Regions from separate parts of the Exiguobacterium sp. SH0S1 genome, predicted to be linked through region 3. Evidence: predicted binding sites of a transcription regulator. Region 3 holds the regulator's gene; each other region holds the start of a gene.
What was found. The regulator Rex, encoded in region 3, represses fermentation and respiration genes when NADH is low (regulators of the CRP and FNR family bind a similar motif). The targets are predictions, from matches to a motif close to TTGTGAAATATTTCACAA.

Region 1 (4,818 bases), on a different contig from region 3:
ACGAGAGTTTGATGTTCAAGCGCTGTCCGAGCTCGATGATCGCTTGGACGAGTGACTCGACGCCTTCTTCAGTCGTCTTCGCCGGGAGTCCGAGGAAGCGTGCGATTTCAGCGTAGCGCTCGTCAGCGATGAATGACTCATATTTCGGGAACGCCGCAAGTTTCGATGGGCGTGTCGCGTTGTAGCGGATGACGTGCGGCATGAGGATCGCGTTCGTCCGACCGTGCGGCACGTGGAACTCGCCACCGATTTTGTGCGCGATCGAGTGGTTGATTCCGAGGAATGCGTTCGCGAATGCCATACCGGCCATTGTTGAGGCGTTGTGCACTTTTTGACGAGCTTCAGCGTCGCTTCCGTTTTCGTAAGCTTTCGGGAGGTAGTCGAAGATCATCTTCATCGAACGGAGGGCCAGTCCGTCTGTATAGTCGTTCGCCATGACCGATACGTACGCTTCGATGGCGTGTGTCAAGACGTCCATTCCTGTGTCAGCCGTGATTGAAGCCGGTACCGTCATAACGAACTCAGGGTCGATGATGGCGACGTCTGGTGTGATCGCGTAGTCGGCGATCGGGTATTTGACGTTCCGTTTTTTATCAGTGATGACCGTGAACGGTGTCACTTCTGAACCTGTACCTGACGTTGTCGGGATCGCGACGAACATCGACTTGTTGCCGAGCGTCGGGAACTTGTACGTCCGTTTGCGAATATCCATGAACTTCTGGCGAAGGTTTGAGAACTTCTCTTCTGGACGTTCGTAGAAGAGCCACATCCCTTTCGCAGCATCCATCGGTGATCCACCACCGAGCGCGATGATCATATCCGGTTGGAATTGGCGCATCGCCTCGGCACCTGCCATGACCGTCTCGACCGATGGATCTGGTTCGACTTGGTCGAAGATGCGGTAGTCAACACCAGCCGGCAAGTTTTTGATGACTTTGTCAGCAAATCCGAGTTTGACCATCATTTCGTCTGTGACGATCATTGCTCGTTTTTTTGACGTGAGCGACTGCAAGTATTGAACCGAGTTTTTCTCGAAGTAAATTTTTTCAGGGACTTTAAACCATTGCATATTCACGCGACGTCTCGCCACCTTTTTCACGTTGAGTAGATGTTTCGCCGTCACGTTCTCAGAGACGGAGTTTTTACCGTACGACCCACAACCGAGTGTGAGTGATGGTGTCATTTCGTTGTAAAGGTCACCGATACCGCCGTGTGCCGTTGGCGAGTTGACGATGATGCGGCAAGCTTTCATGCGAAGTCCGAACGCGAGGATCGCGTCGTCGTCTGTCGAGTGAATTGCGGCCGTATGGCCGAGACCACCGATTTCAAGCATTTTCTCAGCAATCGCGAAGCCTTCTTCTCGTGATTGAACTTTATAAGCGCCGAGCACCGGGCTGAGCTTCTCGTGTGAGAGCAGTTCTGTTGCGCCGACTGTCTCGAGTTCAGCGATCAAGATTTTCGTGTCGGCCGGGACGCTGAGTCCAGCTTTCTCGGCGATCCATGCTGCCGGTTTCCCGACGATCTCAGGGTTGACCGCACATGTGTCTGTCTTGATGACGAGTGTTTCGAGTTTGGCTTTTTCTTCTGGTGAGCAGAAGTAGCAGCCGAGCGCTGTCATTTCACGTTTCACGTCTTCATATACTTCTTGGTCGACGATGATCGCTTGTTCTGACGCACAAATCATGCCGTTATCGAACGTTTTCGATAAGATGACGTCCGAGATGGCGCGTTTCACTTTCGCTGTCTTGTCGATATAAGCCGGGACGTTACCAGGTCCGACGCCGAGCGCTGGTTTACCTGTCGAGTAAGCCGACTTCACCATTGCCGCGCCGCCTGTTGCGAGTACCATGGCCACGCCTGGGTGGTTCATGAGTGCTTTCGTCGCGTCGAGTGACGGTTTTTCGACCCATTGGATCAAATGTTCCGGTGCACCTGCTGCGATTGCTGCGTCACGAAGGACGCGGGCCGCTGCACTTGAACATTGTTGTGCTGACGGGTGGAAGCCGAAAATGATCGGGTTACGTGTTTTGATGGCGATGATCGCTTTGAACATCGTCGTTGATGTCGGGTTCGTGACCGGTGTGACCCCGGCGACGACACCGACCGGCTCGGCGATGTATGTGATGCCGTTTTGCTCATCGTCTTCGATGACGCCAACTGTTTTCTCACCGCGAAGTGAGTTGAAAATATATTCTGTCGCAAAGATGTTTTTGATCATCTTGTCTTCAAACACACCGCGACCTGTTTCTTCAAATGCATGTTTAGCGAGTGCGACGTGTTGCTCGAGTCCGGCTAACGCCATCGCTTGGACGATCGTGTCGATTTTCTCTTGGTCAAACGTCATCAACGTGTCGAGTGCCGTGTGCGCTTGCTTGACGAGCGTGTCGACCATCTGTTCTGCTGATGTTTCCACTACTGCTTTCTCTTTAACTGCCATGTTGGTTTCCTCCTCATGAATGAGAGCTGATCTTCTGACTTGATGGAGAGCACGGGATAATCGGTTTGCCTGATAAGAGTTTGTGCTTTCCTTCACATTCATAGAATACACCGTTTCATTCAATTTGTGCGTGACAACAATGTGAACTCTTTCACAATATTTTTTTGCTGTTTGAGGATAGGTCTTGATTTTTACAGATCAGCTCAGTAAAATCGTATGCGTTTTCATGAAAACAAGGACAGATCCATATGTAAACGCTTACATTGTTTGTGTCATTAGTTTGGCGGAATCGGTGTGTAAATGCTCACAGTCCGATGATTGCTCGTCCACCCCGCCTGTGGTCGTGTATAATGAAGAAAGAACCTGACTAGGAAGTGACTATGACTATGCCAAGACAAGATGCAGCCGATCAGTTTGTGAAACTGATCCCGTTAATCAGAAGAAAACTGCTCCGCCGCTCCGACCTCCCGCAAATCCCGAACTTGAACTTCTCTCACTTTCATCTACTGATGTTGATCGAGGATGAAGGCGCGGTCACGAACGGACAAATTAGTGAGACGTTATCGATTGCCCCGCCGAACGTGACGCCGCTCATCACGAAGCTCGTCGACGAAGGGTATATTACACGTGTCCCTGACGAGCGCGACCGCCGTGTCATCTGGAACCAATTGACCGACCAAGGAGAGCGCGTGCTCCTCGAGCGGCGCGACTCGTTTCGGCGCCTGTTCGAGGATCGGTTAGCGTTCCTCGATGAGGATGAGACCGACCGCTTGATCGACAGTTTAAAGACGCTGACCGAGATCGTTGAGAAGATGGACAAGAGCGAGGGATGATTTTCTCTCGTCAACGCTCGCTTCTTCTTATATAATCGACAGTGAATCTATCGAACAATGGAAAGTGAGATGACACATAATGGGTCGTAAATGGAACAACATTAAAGAGAAAAAGGCGTCTAAAGACGCCAATACGAGTCGTATCTACGCGAAGTTCGGCCGCGAGATCTACATCGTCGCCCGCCAAGGTGAACCTGATCCGGAATTGAACCAATCGCTCAAGTTCGTCGTCGAGCGCGCGAAGACGTATAACGTCCCGAAAGCGATCATCGACCGGGCCATCGACAAAGCGAAAGGCGGCGACGAAGAGAACTTCGACGAACTCCGCTATGAGGGCTTTGGGCCGAGCGGGTCGATGCTCATCGTCGACACGCTCACGAACAACGTCAACCGGACCGCCTCTGAAGTTCGAGCCGCGTTCGGCAAGAACGGTGGTAACATGGGCGTCAGCGGGTCGGTCGCGTATATGTTCGATGCGACGGCCGTCATCGGTGTCGGCGGGATGACAGCAGACGACGTGCTCGAACTCATGATGGAGCACGACCTCGATGTCCGTGACGTCATCGAAGAAGACGAGACGGTCATCGTCTATGCCGAGCCGGAAGAATTCCATGCCGTCCAGACCGCGTTCAAAGCGGCGGGTGTGGAGACGTTCGAAGTCGCCGAGCTGACGATGCTACCGCAAAACGAAGTCGAACTCGACGAAGCGTCGAAAGAGCAATTCGAGAAACTACTCGACGTACTCGAAGACTTAGAAGACGTTCGTCAGGTGTACCATAACGTCGAACTATGATGAAGAAGCGATAACTTTTCGAAGTTGTCGCTTTTTTTGTTTTCATGATTTGACAAGTCATAAAACGTATGTTAAATTTCAAAAGTCTTTATCGTATTAAAGTGATAACAAGAGAAAGAACTTATGATTCGAAAGGTGTTGGAACTCATGAATGCTGTATTATTAGCTGTCATTGTCTTATTTGCTCTCGCGATCAGTCGTGTCCATATCGTCTTATCGCTCATCCTCGCCGCCATCGTCGGTGGACTTGTCGGAGGACTCGGTTTCAACGACACGTTGACCGCTTTCAGCGACGGGCTTGGTGGCGGTGCCACGATCGCCCTCAGCTACGCCCTGCTCGGTGCGTTCGCTGTCGGCTTGTAAAAGACCGGCCTGCCTGACGTCCTGGCTGAACGGTTGATCAGCATGTCTGGCCGTGATGTGACCGGCAAGAGTGTCGGTCGCGTCAAAGCGTTACTGCTGTCGCTGCTGCTCTTACTCGCTATCAGCTCACAGAACGTCTTACCGATCCACATCGCCTTCATCCCGATCGTCGTACCGCCGTTACTCGTCTTGTTCAATGAGTTGAAACTCGATCGCCGGCTCGTCGCGACGATCCTCACGTTCGGGCTTGTCACACCGTACATGTTGCTACCGGTCGGCTTCGGCGGCATCTACTTGAACGAGATTTTGCTCCCGAACGTCGAGACGAACGGGATGGCTGTCGGTGACGTCAATATCGTCAGCATCATGGCCATCCCGGCACTCGGGATGCT
Region 2 (4,818 bases), on a different contig from region 3:
CATGACCGCCTCGCGGATTCCACGATTCAGGGTTGTGACAGCCCGGGCAACGATGCGGACAGCCTGCTGTAAAAATCACGGTTCGAATGCCCGGACCATCGACGACCGATTCTTCAAGTACGGATAGGACGCGCATGATGTTTCACCCTCGCTCGTTCTTCTTCTCGTTTCGCCGAGTTCCATCGATCCATCGTCCCGACCAAATAACCGGTGATACGACGGATCCGCTCGATTTGATCTCGTTCCCCGCACGTCGGGCACGACTCGTCGATGATTCCTTCTAGACCGCAACTCCCGCAACGATCGACCGGATGATTGATCGAGCCATAGCCGACGTCATGCGCCCGCATGAGCCGCACGATCGATTCAACCGCTTCCGGGTTATGGGCGAGCGAACCGTCGACCTCGACGTACGTAATATGTCCGGCGTCACATAAGGCGTGGTATGGTGCCTCGATTCGAACCTTGTCCCGGATTGAGACGTGTTGATAAACTGGGACGTGGAACGAATTCGTATAAAACGCGCGATCGGTCACACCGGCGATCATCCCGAATTCGTGTTGATCGTTTAACACGAACTTCCCGGACAATCCTTCGGCCGGCGTCGCCAGTAGCGAAAAGTTTAAATCATGATCGTCTCCCGCCTGCCTCATCCGTTCCGCGAGATGGGTCACGATATCAAGCCCGAGACGTTCTGCTTCTCTTGATTCAACGTGCGTCCCGCCAACGAGGACGCGTAGCGCTTCGGCGAGACCGATGAAGCCGAGCGACAACGTCCCTTGTTTTAACACGTCTCGTAATTCCGATTCAGGCAAAAGCGTCTCACTCCCCCGCCAGACGTGCTGCGCATAAAGAAAGCGGAATTCGTCCGCATGTCGCTTGCATTGATAGTCGAAGCGCTCGAGCAATTGCTCGATGGCGATGTCAACGAATCCATCCAACGTCTTATAAAACGACTCGATATCGGATGACACGAGTGCCATCTTCACTAAATTCAACGTCGAGAACGATAAATTACCTCTTCCGATCGACGTCTCTGCCCCATGACGGTTTCCCATCACCCGCGTCCGGCAGCCCATATAGGCAACTTCCGAAGCATGTGTCCCGTCATAGTACTGAAGGTTGAACGGCGCATCGACGAACGAGAAGTTCGGGAACAACCGCTTGCCCGTCACGCGGCATGCGTGGCGGAACAAATCGACGTTCGGGTCCCCGTCATTGAAATTGACGCCTTCCTTTACTTTGAAGATTTGAATCGGGAAAATCGGCGTCTCCCCGTTGCCTAATCCTCGCTCTGTCGCTTTTAATAACTCGCGGATAAACACCCGTCCCCACCGACTCGTGTCGGTGCCGTAGTTGATCGACACGAACGGAACTTGACCGCCGCCGCGCGAATGCATCGAGTTGGCGTTATGGATAAACGCCTCGCACGCCTGGTACGTCGCCGATACGGTTTCTGCTTCAGCAATCTGCTGTTGTTGCTCCACCGTCAGCTCAATCGGTAGTCCGTTCAACCGCTCGAGTTGACGTTCATACGTCTTCTCGACGTAAGGAGCGAGATCGACGTCAAACATCGGGAACGCCTGTCCCCCGTGCTGCATGTTCTGATTCGCTTGAAGAATGATCGAGGCGAGCGCCAGCGCCGAACGAATGTCCTGCGGGGGACGAATCGTCCCGTGTCCGGTGTGGAACCCGTTCGCGAGTAACTCTCCGAGCGGGATTTGACAACACGTCGTCGATCCGGTCACATAGTAATCGGCGTCATGCACATACAAGTAGTTATCACGGATCGCTAGACGTGACCGTTCCGACAATAGGTACGTGGTCGATAATTGTTTTGACACTTCTGAAGATATGCGCGCTAGTTTGCCGAGTGGCGACTTCCCGTCGACGTTGGCGTTCTCTTGGATCAAATCTTGATCTGGTAGCACACAGACATCGTTATAAAGCTGGAGCATGTTCACTCCGCATCACCTCGCTATATATTGATTATTTAACGGCTGATAACCGATAAAAATTCTATATATAGATTATGTCACGTTTTATCGATTTGAGGCACGTCGATATTGTGACAGTTGCAACCGATCCCGAACGTAAAAAAACAGCCGAATCCCTGATGTGGGCTCGACTGTGCGTTTCGTGATGTATGTCATACTTCTTTGGCTGGCTTGACGATTTTCAGTTCGACTTCTTCTTGCTCTGACTCTTGTGCTTCACGCAATCCTTTAGCGTTCAACCATGTATAGATTGCTCCCATGAATAACGCGCCTCCGATAATGTTTCCGAACGTAGCCGGAATCAAGTTGTGGATGGCTCCAGCAAAGCTGATTGCTTCTGGATGCGGAACAACGAGTGTGAGTGCGAACAAGACGAAGTTGGCGATGACGTGATCAAACCCTGAAGCGAAGAAGACGGCTACTAGGAAAATCATCGAGAAGATTTGGGCAAATTCATTTTTCATCTGTTTCGGCAAGAAGATGGCGAGACAGACCATCCAGTTACAGAAGATGGCTCTAAAAAAGATTTCGACTGTCGTATGATGCATCTTGCTCTCGACGACGGCAAATAACCAGTTGTTCATGCCGAGCTCTTGAATGACTCCAGTCGGCGCGAGCAACAAGGCGAAAAGAATGCCGCCGAGCGCGTTCCCGACGAAGCAAAGCAACCAGACGAGCATCGTATCACTCAGCGTCGTATAGCCACGCATCGTTGAAGTCGTAAAATACATCGTATTCCCGGTAAATAGTTCAGCGCCTCCGTAGATGATCATGACGAGCGCGATCCCGAACGAGAATCCCCCGATGAGCGTCGTAAATGGTGAATCTACAAGATACATGCCGTTGACGACTTTTAATGTGAAGATTGATGCGAACCCGATAAAAATCCCCGCGAGCATTGCCCGTAAAAAATATTCCATCGGCCGATAGTGAATCATCGCTGAGGAAGCCTGTGCTTTCTTGCGTAATGATTCGAGTGCATGGATTTCCATTGATGCCATGTCACAAACCCTTCTTTCTGTTTAAATGAACCATATAATAAGAACAAACATGTGAAATCATTAACAATATAAGCCCGGAGCGACATTTTTGCAACTGCCCATTCGAACTGTTGACATACTTTTCACATCGTAATCGGTTACATTTGTCGGATTTGTGACTAAAAAAAGCGACCCTTCGTAAAGGGCCGCATGAAACCAATTATTCTTTCTCAGAAGACTCTGTCGTCTCATCAGTCGATGCTTTAGTCGATTTTTCTGGAGCTGAAGCTTCTTCACCTTCAGTTTCCTCTTCTTCGACTGCTACCGGCTCGTTCACTGATGCGATTTGAAGATCGCCTTCAGATAAGATTTCGTAATCTTTATTCTCCGGAATATCAGCAACTGTGAGTGAGTCACCGATCCCTAGCTCGCTAACGTCGAGCTCGATCCGCTCTGGGATGTTAGCAGGTGTTGCCGAAACAGTGACTTTATAGAGTGCTTGCGACAAGAAGCCGCCTTCTTTGACACCTTTCGCGTCGCCGACGAGTGTGACGTCTGCTTCAACTTCAGTTGCCTCATCCATTTTGACTGCCATGAACTCGACGTGCTTGTATGTGTTCGTGAACGGGTCAACTTCCGTCCCGTGAACGAGTGTGTTTACTTTCTTGCCGTCGATGTTGAGTTCGATCAAGGCGTTGTCACCGTGTTCCCGGAGAATCTTGCGCAATGCCATTTCTTCAAACGCGACTGGTGTGCTTTCGACTTTGTAGCCGTAAACGACACCAAGTACTTTTCCTTCTTTACGTAAGTTTGTTCGAACCGAACGTGGTCGTAATTCTCGTGTCGTTACTTTAAGCGTGTCTGTCATAATCATTTCCCCCTACTGGTTTATGAATCATGTCTACACCTTGAGGGTGAGGCAGTGTGAACTCCACCTCTCAACCTCGATGCGTTTGACGACATGTGTATATTGTTCCCATAGCTAAGCATCCATAAACGTTACAGTCGGTTAAAATAAGATTACAACGTTTGTCACATGACACGTTTGAACAACTTCTCGAGTTCATACGTACTCCACTTCACTAAAATCGGACGTCCGTGTGGACACGTATACGGAGACGTCGTCTCGCCAAGGTCGCGGATCAACTGTCGCATCATCTCGAGGTTTAACGGATGGTTCGCTTTGATCGATCGTTTGCACGCCATCAGGATCGACGCCTCTTCGCGATATTTAGCGATATCGATTGATCGGTCCCGAATCGCCATCTCGATCAAATCACGGACCGTCCCTTCGAGATCGTGCTGCGGGTACCATGTCGGGATTTCCCGGACGAGAAACGTATTGCCTCCGAACGCCTCTAAATCGAGGCCCGCTTCTTTAAGAAGCGGGACGACTTCTTCGATCGCAAGCGTCTCTTGTTGGGTGAACTCGAGCGTGAGCGGCAACAGCAACAACTGATACTCTTTTTCAGGCTGGCCGAGTTGGTCATAAAACAGCTCGTATTTGATGCGTTCTTGGGCGGCGTGTTGGTCGATGATGTACATGCCATCGTCCGCGCCGCAGACGATGTAACTCGCATGGAGTTGGCCGATGACGTCGAGCGCCGGCAGCCGGCGTTCCGCCTTTTCAACCCCCGGTTCTTCTGGCAGCACTGTTTCGACCGGTGTCTCTTGAACGAGTGGTGTCGGCGACCAGCGACTCGGAGATGTGACCGGCTCGCGTGGGATCGGATAGTTCCATGCGCTCGGCTCAACTGTTGTGTCTGAGCGTTCGACGGTGAAATCAAGCTTCGATTGCTCTGTCGGAACGGACGGCTGTCTTGGTTTGACCGACGGGATCA
Region 3 (4,818 bases):
CTCGAGGTTTTTGGCGTGGACCGTCTTCGCTTCCGCATCGATGTTCAACACGTCATGCTTCATGCGCATCGTCGCGCCGAGTTCTTCGAGCTCGGTCGGTGACGAGTAGAACAATTCTTCAGCGCGTTTGACGACGCCGCCGACGTGGAGGGCGATCCCACACGAGAGGAAACTGACGTTGTCGTTCCGCTCATAGACGGTGATGTCGAGGTTGTCGTGCTTGGCGAGTAAGCCTTTGACTGCTGCTGTTCCTGCGTGTGTACATCCGATGACTGCGATTTTCATATGGTAGTCTCTCCTTTGAGTTGTAGGCAAGTTAGTGTTTGTGACAAATATCACATTCGCTTTCTGAACTTAGTGTACTATTTCACAAGAAGGTTTGACAATCCCTTTGCTCAGTTTTTCACGTAATTATGTCTAAAGTTTGAACGACGGTTGTGACGACAAAAAAACCGCTCCGCGACCGGAACGGTTTTAATCATGAATTGGACGTGCGTCTCGCTTTCACCCACTGGTAGATGACGACACCGATATATGTGATGAGCCCGATCACGTACAAACCGAAGCCGATCAAACTCCAACCCATTCCGTCCCAGCCGCGGACGAAGGCGAGCCCGACCATAAACAAGATATAGCCCATCACCACGAGCGTCAACGGGAACACGAGTTTCCGCCTGTATAGTGACTTCAAAAAAGATAGCACGACGAGTATGAGCATCGTCGTCAACATCCCTGTGACGATGAGCGCGTCCCCGTAATATTCCCAAGCCATCGCTTCTCCCCCTGACGTGTGTTTGATTGGTTTCTATCTTAACATGTGACAAGAGTACTTCCTTGTTGCAGAAAAAGCGTTTACGACCAATATCACTTAGAACATGTGGTTTCAGTACGACATTTTGCGACCAAAAAGCACCGTTATGCCAACCGTGGTACTTGCCAACCGACAAGGAAAAACAGTCCGATCAACACGATGGCCAAGCCCCTTTTCAAGACACTTCCAGTTTAATGTACTCGCATAAAAAAACACCACGTCTCATGACGTAGTGTTCATTTCTCATTCATTTGCTTCATCAAATCCATCTGTTCTTTCACCATCGCCTCTTTCTCACGTCGGAGCACACCGCGGTACGTCACGCGCGAGATCGATAAGCTGATCTCATACAAGAAGAAGAGCGGCAGCGACACCATGAGGTGTGACGTCAAATCCGGCGGCGTGATGAATGCCGCGATGACGAACAAGGCGAAGTAAGCGTACTTCCGAATTTTTGAGAGGAAGTACGGCGTCACGACACCGATGCGCGTCAAGAACATCGTCACGACCGGCAACTGGAACAACAGTCCGAACGGGATCGTCAGTTGCAACAGGAACGTGAAATAGTTCGTCGCCCCGATAATCTGTGTCAGACCGAGGTCTTGCCCGAGGTCCGTCGAGATATCGAGGACGAGCGGGAACAACCAATAGTAGGCGAATGCGAGACCGATGAGGAACAAGATAAAGATGACCGGGATATAGGCGAGCGTCCATTTTCGTTCATTCGGATGCAGACCAGGTGCGACGAACGCCCACAGTTGATACAGTAGAAATGGACCCGATGCGACGAGCCCGATGACGAGCGCCAAGTTCAAGTAAATCATGAGCGGGTCCGCGACCCCAAAGGCGTTCAGCTCGAGCCCTCGTTCGACGAGGTCCGCCTGCAGATAGGCGAGCACGTATTTGACACTCGGCAAAGCGATCAGAAAGAAGGCAAAGACGACAAATGCCGACAGCATCAGTCGTCTCCGCAGCTCTGTCAAGTGATCGGACAGTGCCCGTTCTTGATCAGGTTGATGGCTCATGGCTTACTGCTCTTTCTTCTCAATTTCTTTCTTGTCGGTCTCATCGTGCTCTTTCATCATACCGTTCGTGGCATTTTTGAACTCACGGAGCGTCTGCCCCGCTGCCCGGCCGAACTCTGGCAATTTCTTCGGCCCGAAGAGGATGAGCGCGATGATGGCGATGACGAAAATACTGACGCCACCTGGGATACCGACGACGAGTGATGATTGTAGAAATTCCATTATTGATGGACCCCCTCAGCGGATGGATAGTGTTGCATAAAGTAAATGAGCGACTGGAGTTCGATCGACAAGTCGATATGATGGACGCGGACCGTGTCCGGTACAGTCAATCGCGCCGGCGTGAAGTTCAAGATCCCTCGAACGCCATAGCGGACCAAATCATCGGCGACCGGTTGCGCGTAGGCAGACGGGACCGTGAGGATGGCGACATCGATTTTGTTTTGCTTCATAATCTGTTCCATCTCATCGACGTGATGAATCGGGACACCTGACATCGTCGTGCCGACTTTTGTCTCGTCTGCGTCGAACCCGACGACGATATGTGTGTTATTGTTTTTAAGGAAGTTATAGTTGACGAACGCTGTCCCGAGATGACCGACCCCGACCAAGGCGACGTTCGTGATCTCGTCTTGATTCAGCGTCTTACGGAAAAATTCTAACAGATACTGTACGTTATAGCCATATCCCTTTTTACCGAGCGCACCGAAGTATGAGAAGTCACGGCGAATCGTTGCCGAATCGACCTTGACCGCCTCGCTCAGTTCAGCAGAAGAGACACGCTGTTTCCCTGACGAATGTAGGCTTTGGATAAACCGATAGTATAGTGGCAACCGTTTGGCTGTCGCTTGCGGAATCTTTGGTTCGTTTTGACTCAACGGAAAGAGCCTCCTTTTTACGACGCGTTTCAAACGAATCTGATTTCATACACCTTGATTGTAAACGAATTCACATAAGCACTCAATGAATATACCTGAAAAGGGGAAGAAATAAAGTATACTAAACAGAGAGAAAGGGGTTTTTTCACTTGATCCTACTGCAAGTCAACAACTTATCCAAATCGTTCGGCGTCGAGCCGATTTTAGAGAATGTCAAACTAGAAATCCAAGAAGGCGAACGCGTCGCCCTCGTCGGCCGCAACGGCGCCGGCAAGTCGACGCTGTTAAAAGTCATCGCCGGCGAGTACAACTATGACTCGGGCGACATCATGAAGCCAAAAGACGTGACGATCGGCTATCTCGCCCAAGACTCAGGATTAGAATCGAACGAGACGATGTGGAACGAGATGCTCACCGTCTTCACCGACTTGATCGAACAAGAGAAGACGCTCCGCCAGATGGAGCAAGACATGGGCTCGGAGCGGATCTTGAACGACCCGGCCGCCTACGAGCGTCTGCTTGCGGCGTATGACGAGGAGCAACACACGTTCAAAGACCGCGGCGGCTATCAGTATGAAGCGACAATCCGCTCGATCTTGCACGGGATGCGGTTTTACCCGGACGACTTCGAACGTCGGATCGATACGCTCTCAGGCGGACAGCGGACACGTCTTGCCTTAGCGAAGATGCTCCTGCAAAGCCCGGACCTGCTCATCTTGGATGAGCCGACGAACCATTTGGACATCGAGACGCTCAGCTGGCTCGAGAAATATTTGAGCGGCTATAAAGGTGCCGTCCTCATCGTCTCCCATGACCGTTACTTCCTCGACCGCGTCGTCTCGGTCGTCTACGAGCTGTCACGCAACCGCAGCCGCCGCTTCGTCGGGAACTATACGAAATTCCTCGAGCAGAAGGCCGCGCTTTACGAGCAAGAGAAGAAACAGTTCGAGTCGCAACAAGAAGAGATCGCCAAGATGCAAGACTTCATCCAACGGAACATCGCCCGGGCGACGACGACGAAACGCGCCCAAAGCGTCCGCAAGCGGCTCGAGAAGATCGACCGCATGGACGTGCCGGACGGTGACGAACGAAGCGCGGTGTTGTCGTTCTCGATCAAACGCCAAAGCGGGAACGATGTGTTGAGCGGCAGCGACCTCGCCATCGGCTACGAAAAACCGATCGCACAACACTTGCGTTTCCAACTGCAACGCGGCGAGTCGGTCGCCCTCGTCGGCCCGAACGGAGTCGGCAAATCGACGCTCCTCAAAGTGTTGACGAAACAACAACCACCGCTCACCGGTGACATCCGCTACGGTACCGGCGTCGAAATCGGCTACTACGACCAGGAACAACAGAACTTGTCGGACGCGAACCGCGTCATCGATGAGATTTGGAACGACTGGCCGCTCATGCGCGAGCAAGAAGTCCGCAGTCTGCTCGGCCAGTTCTTGTTCAGCGGGGACGACGTCATGAAACGCGTCCAAGAACTATCCGGCGGCGAACGGGCCCGGCTGACGCTCGCCAAGCTCAAGCTCGAGCAACCGAACTTGCTCGTCTTGGATGAGCCGACGAACCACTTGGACCTCGACTCGAAGATGATCCTCGAGAACGCGCTCGTCGACTATCCCGGGACGATCTTGTTCGTCTCCCACGACCGTTACTTCATCGACCGGCTCGCGACGCGTGTCTTAGAGATCACGCCGAACGGCATCGATGAGTACCTCGGCGACTACTCGTATTACGTCGAGAAGAAAGAAGAGCTCGAGGACCTTGCCCGGCTCGCCCGCGAGGAGACGAAACAAGTCGTCGTCAAGAAGCAGCGCGCCGACAAGGAACAGCAGCGCGAAGAACGCCGGTTGAAACAGCGGGTCGAAGAGATCGAGCTGACAATCGAGCGCCACGAAGCTCGGCTTGAAGAAATCGAGCAGCTGTTATGCGAACCGGACGTGTTCAACGACTTCGCCCGCGCCCAAGAGCTGTCGACCGAGTCCGACGCGACGAAAGAGTCGATCACGGAACTGTTCACAGAATGGGAGGAACTCCATTCATGATGCGTTCCCGTGCCATGCGGATCGATTGGATGCATGCGTTCCTGACCGGGTTC
Region 4 (4,818 bases), on a different contig from region 3:
GATCCCAGGACCAATGAGCGCATGTCTTACGTCATAGCCGGCCCGGATCGCAGCTGATGCGTCCGAACCGTAGAACGGATAAATGTCGACTTTGAACGGAATGTCGTGGTCGCGGCAAAGCTTTGTGAACTGACGACGCAACTCGAGATCGTACGGTCCTGAAGAATCTTTGGCACAGATCGATACAGTGTACTCGTCCGAGTGTTGCCCGTCCCCGAGCGCCCCCATATCAACTGCGATGTACTCGTCAACTTCGTCCGGGATCCCGGCGTTCCCGCCAAAACCGACCTCTTCATAGTTCGAAATTAAATAGTAGACCGTATGCGGCAAGTCCGCTTTGACCAAGTCACGCGCCAAATCGAGCAGGATGGCGACCGACGCCTTGTCGTCAAGATGACGCGATTTAATATAACCCGTCTCCGTCTGTTTGAAACGGGGATCGAACGAGACGAAGTCCCCGACTTCGATTCCTAACGCTCGGACGTCGTCCGCCGTATGAACGTCGGCATCGAGACGTACTTCAATGTTCGCCGCCGTCCGCTCGGCACTGTTCGTGTCTTTATAGACGTGCACACTCGATTGATGGACGAGGATCGTCCCGTCCACTGCCTCGCCCGCTTCGCGATGGACGAGACAGTTCTCACCTTCGATTGCGGTCCAAGCGTAACCGCCGACTTGCGTCAGCCGCAAGCGTCCGCTCGGCAACACTTCCTTCACCATCGCACCGAGCGTATCGACGTGGGCGGTCAAAAGACGGGCCGGCCCGCTTTGTCCAGGAAACTTGGCCAACAATGCACCTTTTCTCAACCGGCTCGTCTCAACCCCGAGGTCCGTGAGCTCACGTTCGACGTAACTGACTGCTTCGTGCGTCATTCCAGAAGGACTCGGGATCTCTACTAATCGTTTTAACGTATCAATCATGTTGTTACTCCTTTGTCATCGATGATATCCGAGCCAGTATAGTGTCCCGGTCAATAAAACTGCCAGCGCCGTGAACAACAGGCGCCATTTTTTTGTCGTTTCATCAGGTAATCCGACCACGCCCGCCATCAAAAATCCACCGATGAGGCCCCCGGCATGGGCCGAGTGGTCCAAGCTGGCACCGAGGACGAAGGCGAGCCCTACGTTTAATCCTAACATAATAAACAGCGGTGGGCCGAGCGTCTTCATGAACAGCGAGCGGTCACGCAGTCCGAAATAGAGCAGTGCGCCGACGAGACCGAACAATGCGCCGGACGCCCCGGCCGAAATCGCCTCACTGAACGCGTAGGAGGCGGTCGACGCGATGACGCCCGCCAACAGATAGATCGTCAAGAACCTCGGTGACCCATACATGCGTTCGACGAGCGGGCCGAGCGACCAGAGCGCGAACATGTTGATCGCAAAATGAAACCAGCCGATATGAAGGAACATCGGTGTGACGAGGCGCCACCATTCGCCATCGTCGATGAGCGGATTGACTTTGGCGCCGAATCGGATGAGCGTGTTCGGATCGAGCGTCGAGCCGAGCGATTCGGCGAGCCACATGACGACAAACGTCAACATCATGAGCGCATAGACGAGTTGCGGTTCACCGAATGAGAATCGCTTCTTCAGTTCGGCTTTTCGCTGTTTATCGAGCGCGAGCGCGAGCGACCGAAACCGGGTCTCATCTTGTTCATCGCCACACGCGTGCCTGTCGAGTCTCACCTTGGCCGCGACTTGGAACGACAACGTCTCAAGTCGCTCCTCATCGACGAGAGGGTCGCCGTATATATGAACGTGAAGCTTCGCACGCCCGAGTCGTGCGAGTCGGAACGAGCTCATGACCGCCTCGATCTCGATCGCGACATGGTTTGCCCACGCCTTATCCGTCTTTATGTACAGGTGATAGAGGTCTCCAGCTTTCGTGTCGAACAATAGCAGCGCGCGCGAAGGCTCGAGTATACCTTCGACCCGACCGCCCGCCTCGACCGCATGGTAAATGTCTTCCCAAAAACATCCCGGTTGCGTCAACTGAATCCCCTCCTTTCCTTCTGTCTTAATTGTAATCCAATTCGATCATGACGACAAAAGTTGGCGCTTTCTGAATCTGTCCGGCGTCCGTACCAACACATAAAAAACGTAGCCGGCATACGCCGACTACGTCTATATCGCGAATATATTATAAAACAGGTTGCATCGTTTTCAACAACACGTCTGCCGAATGGAGCATTTTCTGCTTCTCTTCTTCTGATAATTCGATTTCGACGACTTGACGCACGCCTTGGCGGTTGATGATTGCCGGCACACCGATATGAATATCGTTCAAGCCGTACTCTCCGTCCAAGTAGGCACCGACCGTGAGTAGCGTGTTCTCGTTACGGAGCACCGCTTTGACGAGACGAAGCAAGCCGAGACCGATCGCATAGTACGTCGCGCCTTTACGTTCGATGATGTGGTACGCAGCGTCACGAACGTTGACGTAGATGTCTTCAAGGTCTTCCCACGTATACTCGTCGTTCTCTTCGAGCAACTGTTCGACCGATTTGCCGTAAATCCGGGCGTTGCTCCATGCCGCGAACTCGGTATCGCCGTGCTCACCCATGATGTAAGCGTGGCAGTTGCGCGGATCGACGTTGAAGTAATCACCTAGCATGTAGCGGAGGCGTGACGTATCGAGTACAGTCCCTGATCCGAAGACGCGATGTTTCGGAAGACCCGAGTATTTCCAAGCCAAGTGTGTCATGATATCGACCGGGTTTGACGCGACGATGATAATACCGTCAAAGCCAGAGGCCATGATGTCAGTGATCATCGCTTTCATGATTTTCGCATTTTTCTCAACGAGGTCGAGACGTGTCTCACCTGGTTTTTGAGGAGCGCCGGCCGTGATGACGACGATATCTGCAGCACCGCAGTCCGTGTAATCTCCAGCCCAGACGCGCATCGGTGACGAAGCGAACGAGACGCCGTGGTTCAAGTCCATCGCTTCGCCTTCTGCCTTCGCCTTGTTGATGTCGATGATGACGAGTTCTTCACATAGGCTCGCTGTCGTCAATTGATACGCGAAGCTTGCACCGACCGCTCCGGCCCCGACGAGAGCGACCCGTGTTACTTTTGCATGATTTAATGTTTCCATGTTGTTTTTCCACCCTTCAAACAATCTGTTTCATGTTTTTGTTTTGTCTGTTACACCTAGATTGTAACATCATTCACAAACAGTCAATACAAGAGAAACCGTTTTCAGTTTGGCAATATTGTGACAAAATTCACATTCGTTTGAAACATCCTCATTCTCTGTACTACCCTTAGGCGAAAACAAGAAAACCAATCGCTGCCGCGGAGGCGATCGCCAAGAAATTAACGGCGTCGTTGCCGAGAAAGCGCCATCCAGATACATAGTCGGTCGCTTCACCGTGATGCAGCTTTTTCTCCGTCAGTTTTCGGCACGTCCGACAGCGATACTTACGTTGCACGGTCGCACCGAGCAACGTATCGACGACGCTGCCGCTCAGACCGAGCGCAATCAATAGAAATAGCGTGCCCATCGTTATGTTTAAGAACGGGAGCGATGCCAAGACGATGATCGTCGCGCCGGCGACGGACATGAGCGTACCGAACGGTGACACCCCACCGCTCGTCCCCGGTTCAACTTCACGCAATGTCAAAATAGAGCGCGGTCGGCGCGATGCGAGGACGCCGAACTCGGACCCCCACGTGTCACTCGTCGCCGCCGCGATTGAAACGACGTAAGCGAATAGCCACGCCTCGTTCGAAGTCATCGCCATTCCGACGGCGGTGAGCATAGCGATTCCTCCGTTCGCAAGCACTTGCACGAAGTCACGCGGTCCGGATTTTTCGACGATGTCATCGACCGACGCCTTGTCGCGGGCGCGATATTTTGAAGCGAGCGAGGACGTCGAAAAGAACACACCGAGCAAGTACAGCCCGAACCAGCCAAAACCAAACCCGATGACCGTCCCTGTCACGATCGTCAAGATCGCCCCAGAGAACGTCAACGACCGGAGACGATATCCGGCCAGTGCAACTAGACAAGTTACGAGGACGATTGAGAGCATCGAATCATTTCCCTTTCTGTCACGATCAGTTCGACAGGTATGTCGTGTGGTTCGATCGGTATTTCGTCGAGCACTTGTACGTCGTAGGCGAGCGCGATCGTCGCACCGTGATATGTCGCTAAGAAACGGTCGTAATAACCCCCGCCCCAACCGATCCGATATCCAGAACGGTCAAAGACACGGCCTGGGACGATACAGACATCGATGTCGAGGTCGGTTTCCGCGGTCGTCGGCTCGAGAATACCCATTACCCCCGGCTCGAGGTCGCTGAACGTCCTGATTTCGTGGAACGTGAGCCCCTGTTTCGTTACTTTCGGCACCAACACCGATTTTCCTGCTTTTAAAGCTGTATCGATGAGCGGACGCGTATTCACTTCAAGGTCGAGTGACAATGTGAGTGCGACCGTATACGCTTGTTGCCACTCAGGGAGCGACGCCACGGTATGTAGGATCGCTTCATCACGCCCGTCACGATCGGTGAGCACGCGAATATTCACATGAACCGCTTTTCGGAGCTCTTGTTTAGCTGTCATTTGTTATTCCTCCTATCGAAAAAAAAGGCCGCCACATGAGTGACGGCCGGTCTCAATTATTTCACTTCGCGGTAAAGCGTGTGACGACGGAGACGTGGGTTGTATTTGCGCAATTCGAGGCGCTCTGGGTTGTTACGTTTGTTTTTCTTCGTGATGTACGTGCGATCGCCTGTTTCTGTGCAAGCTAGTGTGATTTTAACGCGCATATCTTTCACTCCCATCTTACTAATGTTGTATCAAGTGCT

Region 1: a site for Rex is predicted at 2,577-2,594, ahead of adhE (bifunctional acetaldehyde-CoA/alcohol dehydrogenase). Genes of this name have one in related genera too.
Region 2: a site for Rex is predicted at 3,048-3,065, ahead of EVJ20_RS02840 (formate/nitrite transporter family protein). Genes of this name have one in related genera too.
Region 4: a site for Rex is predicted at 3,219-3,236, ahead of EVJ20_RS05010 (L-lactate dehydrogenase). Genes of this name have one in related genera too.

The regions. Positions count from the first base shown of each region.
Region 1 is NZ_SJVC01000001.1:602,556-607,373, reverse strand. It holds gene adhE (bifunctional acetaldehyde-CoA/alcohol dehydrogenase) at 1-2,437, opposite strand, end outside; gene EVJ20_RS03040 (MarR family winged helix-turn-helix transcriptional regulator) at 2,824-3,270, shown strand; gene EVJ20_RS03035 (YebC/PmpR family DNA-binding transcriptional regulator) at 3,350-4,063, shown strand; partial or broken gene EVJ20_RS03030 (Na+/H+ antiporter family protein) at 4,211-4,818, shown strand, end outside.
Region 2 is NZ_SJVC01000001.1:559,077-563,894, reverse strand. It holds gene nrdG (anaerobic ribonucleoside-triphosphate reductase activating protein) at 1-136, opposite strand, end outside; gene EVJ20_RS02845 (anaerobic ribonucleoside triphosphate reductase) at 114-1,958, opposite strand; gene EVJ20_RS02840 (formate/nitrite transporter family protein) at 2,150-2,989, opposite strand; gene EVJ20_RS02835 (50S ribosomal protein L25/general stress protein Ctc) at 3,198-3,845, opposite strand; gene mutL (DNA mismatch repair endonuclease MutL) at 4,010-4,818, opposite strand, start outside.
Region 3 is NZ_SJVC01000006.1:124,974-129,791, forward strand. It holds gene EVJ20_RS13195 (FAD-dependent oxidoreductase) at 1-285, opposite strand, end outside; gene EVJ20_RS13200 (YesK family protein) at 479-772, opposite strand; gene tatC (twin-arginine translocase subunit TatC) at 1,048-1,836, opposite strand; gene EVJ20_RS13210 (twin-arginine translocase TatA/TatE family subunit) at 1,840-2,058, opposite strand; gene EVJ20_RS13215 (redox-sensing transcriptional repressor Rex) at 2,058-2,714, opposite strand; gene EVJ20_RS13220 (ABC-F family ATP-binding cassette domain-containing protein) at 2,864-4,765, shown strand; gene EVJ20_RS13225 (hypothetical protein) at 4,762-4,818, shown strand, end outside.
Region 4 is NZ_SJVC01000001.1:967,403-972,220, forward strand. It holds gene EVJ20_RS05000 (M42 family metallopeptidase) at 1-921, opposite strand, end outside; gene EVJ20_RS05005 (rhomboid family intramembrane serine protease) at 937-1,995, opposite strand; gene EVJ20_RS05010 (L-lactate dehydrogenase) at 2,144-3,100, opposite strand; gene EVJ20_RS05015 (DUF92 domain-containing protein) at 3,270-4,040, opposite strand; gene EVJ20_RS05020 (5-formyltetrahydrofolate cyclo-ligase) at 4,019-4,573, opposite strand; gene rpmG (50S ribosomal protein L33) at 4,630-4,794, opposite strand.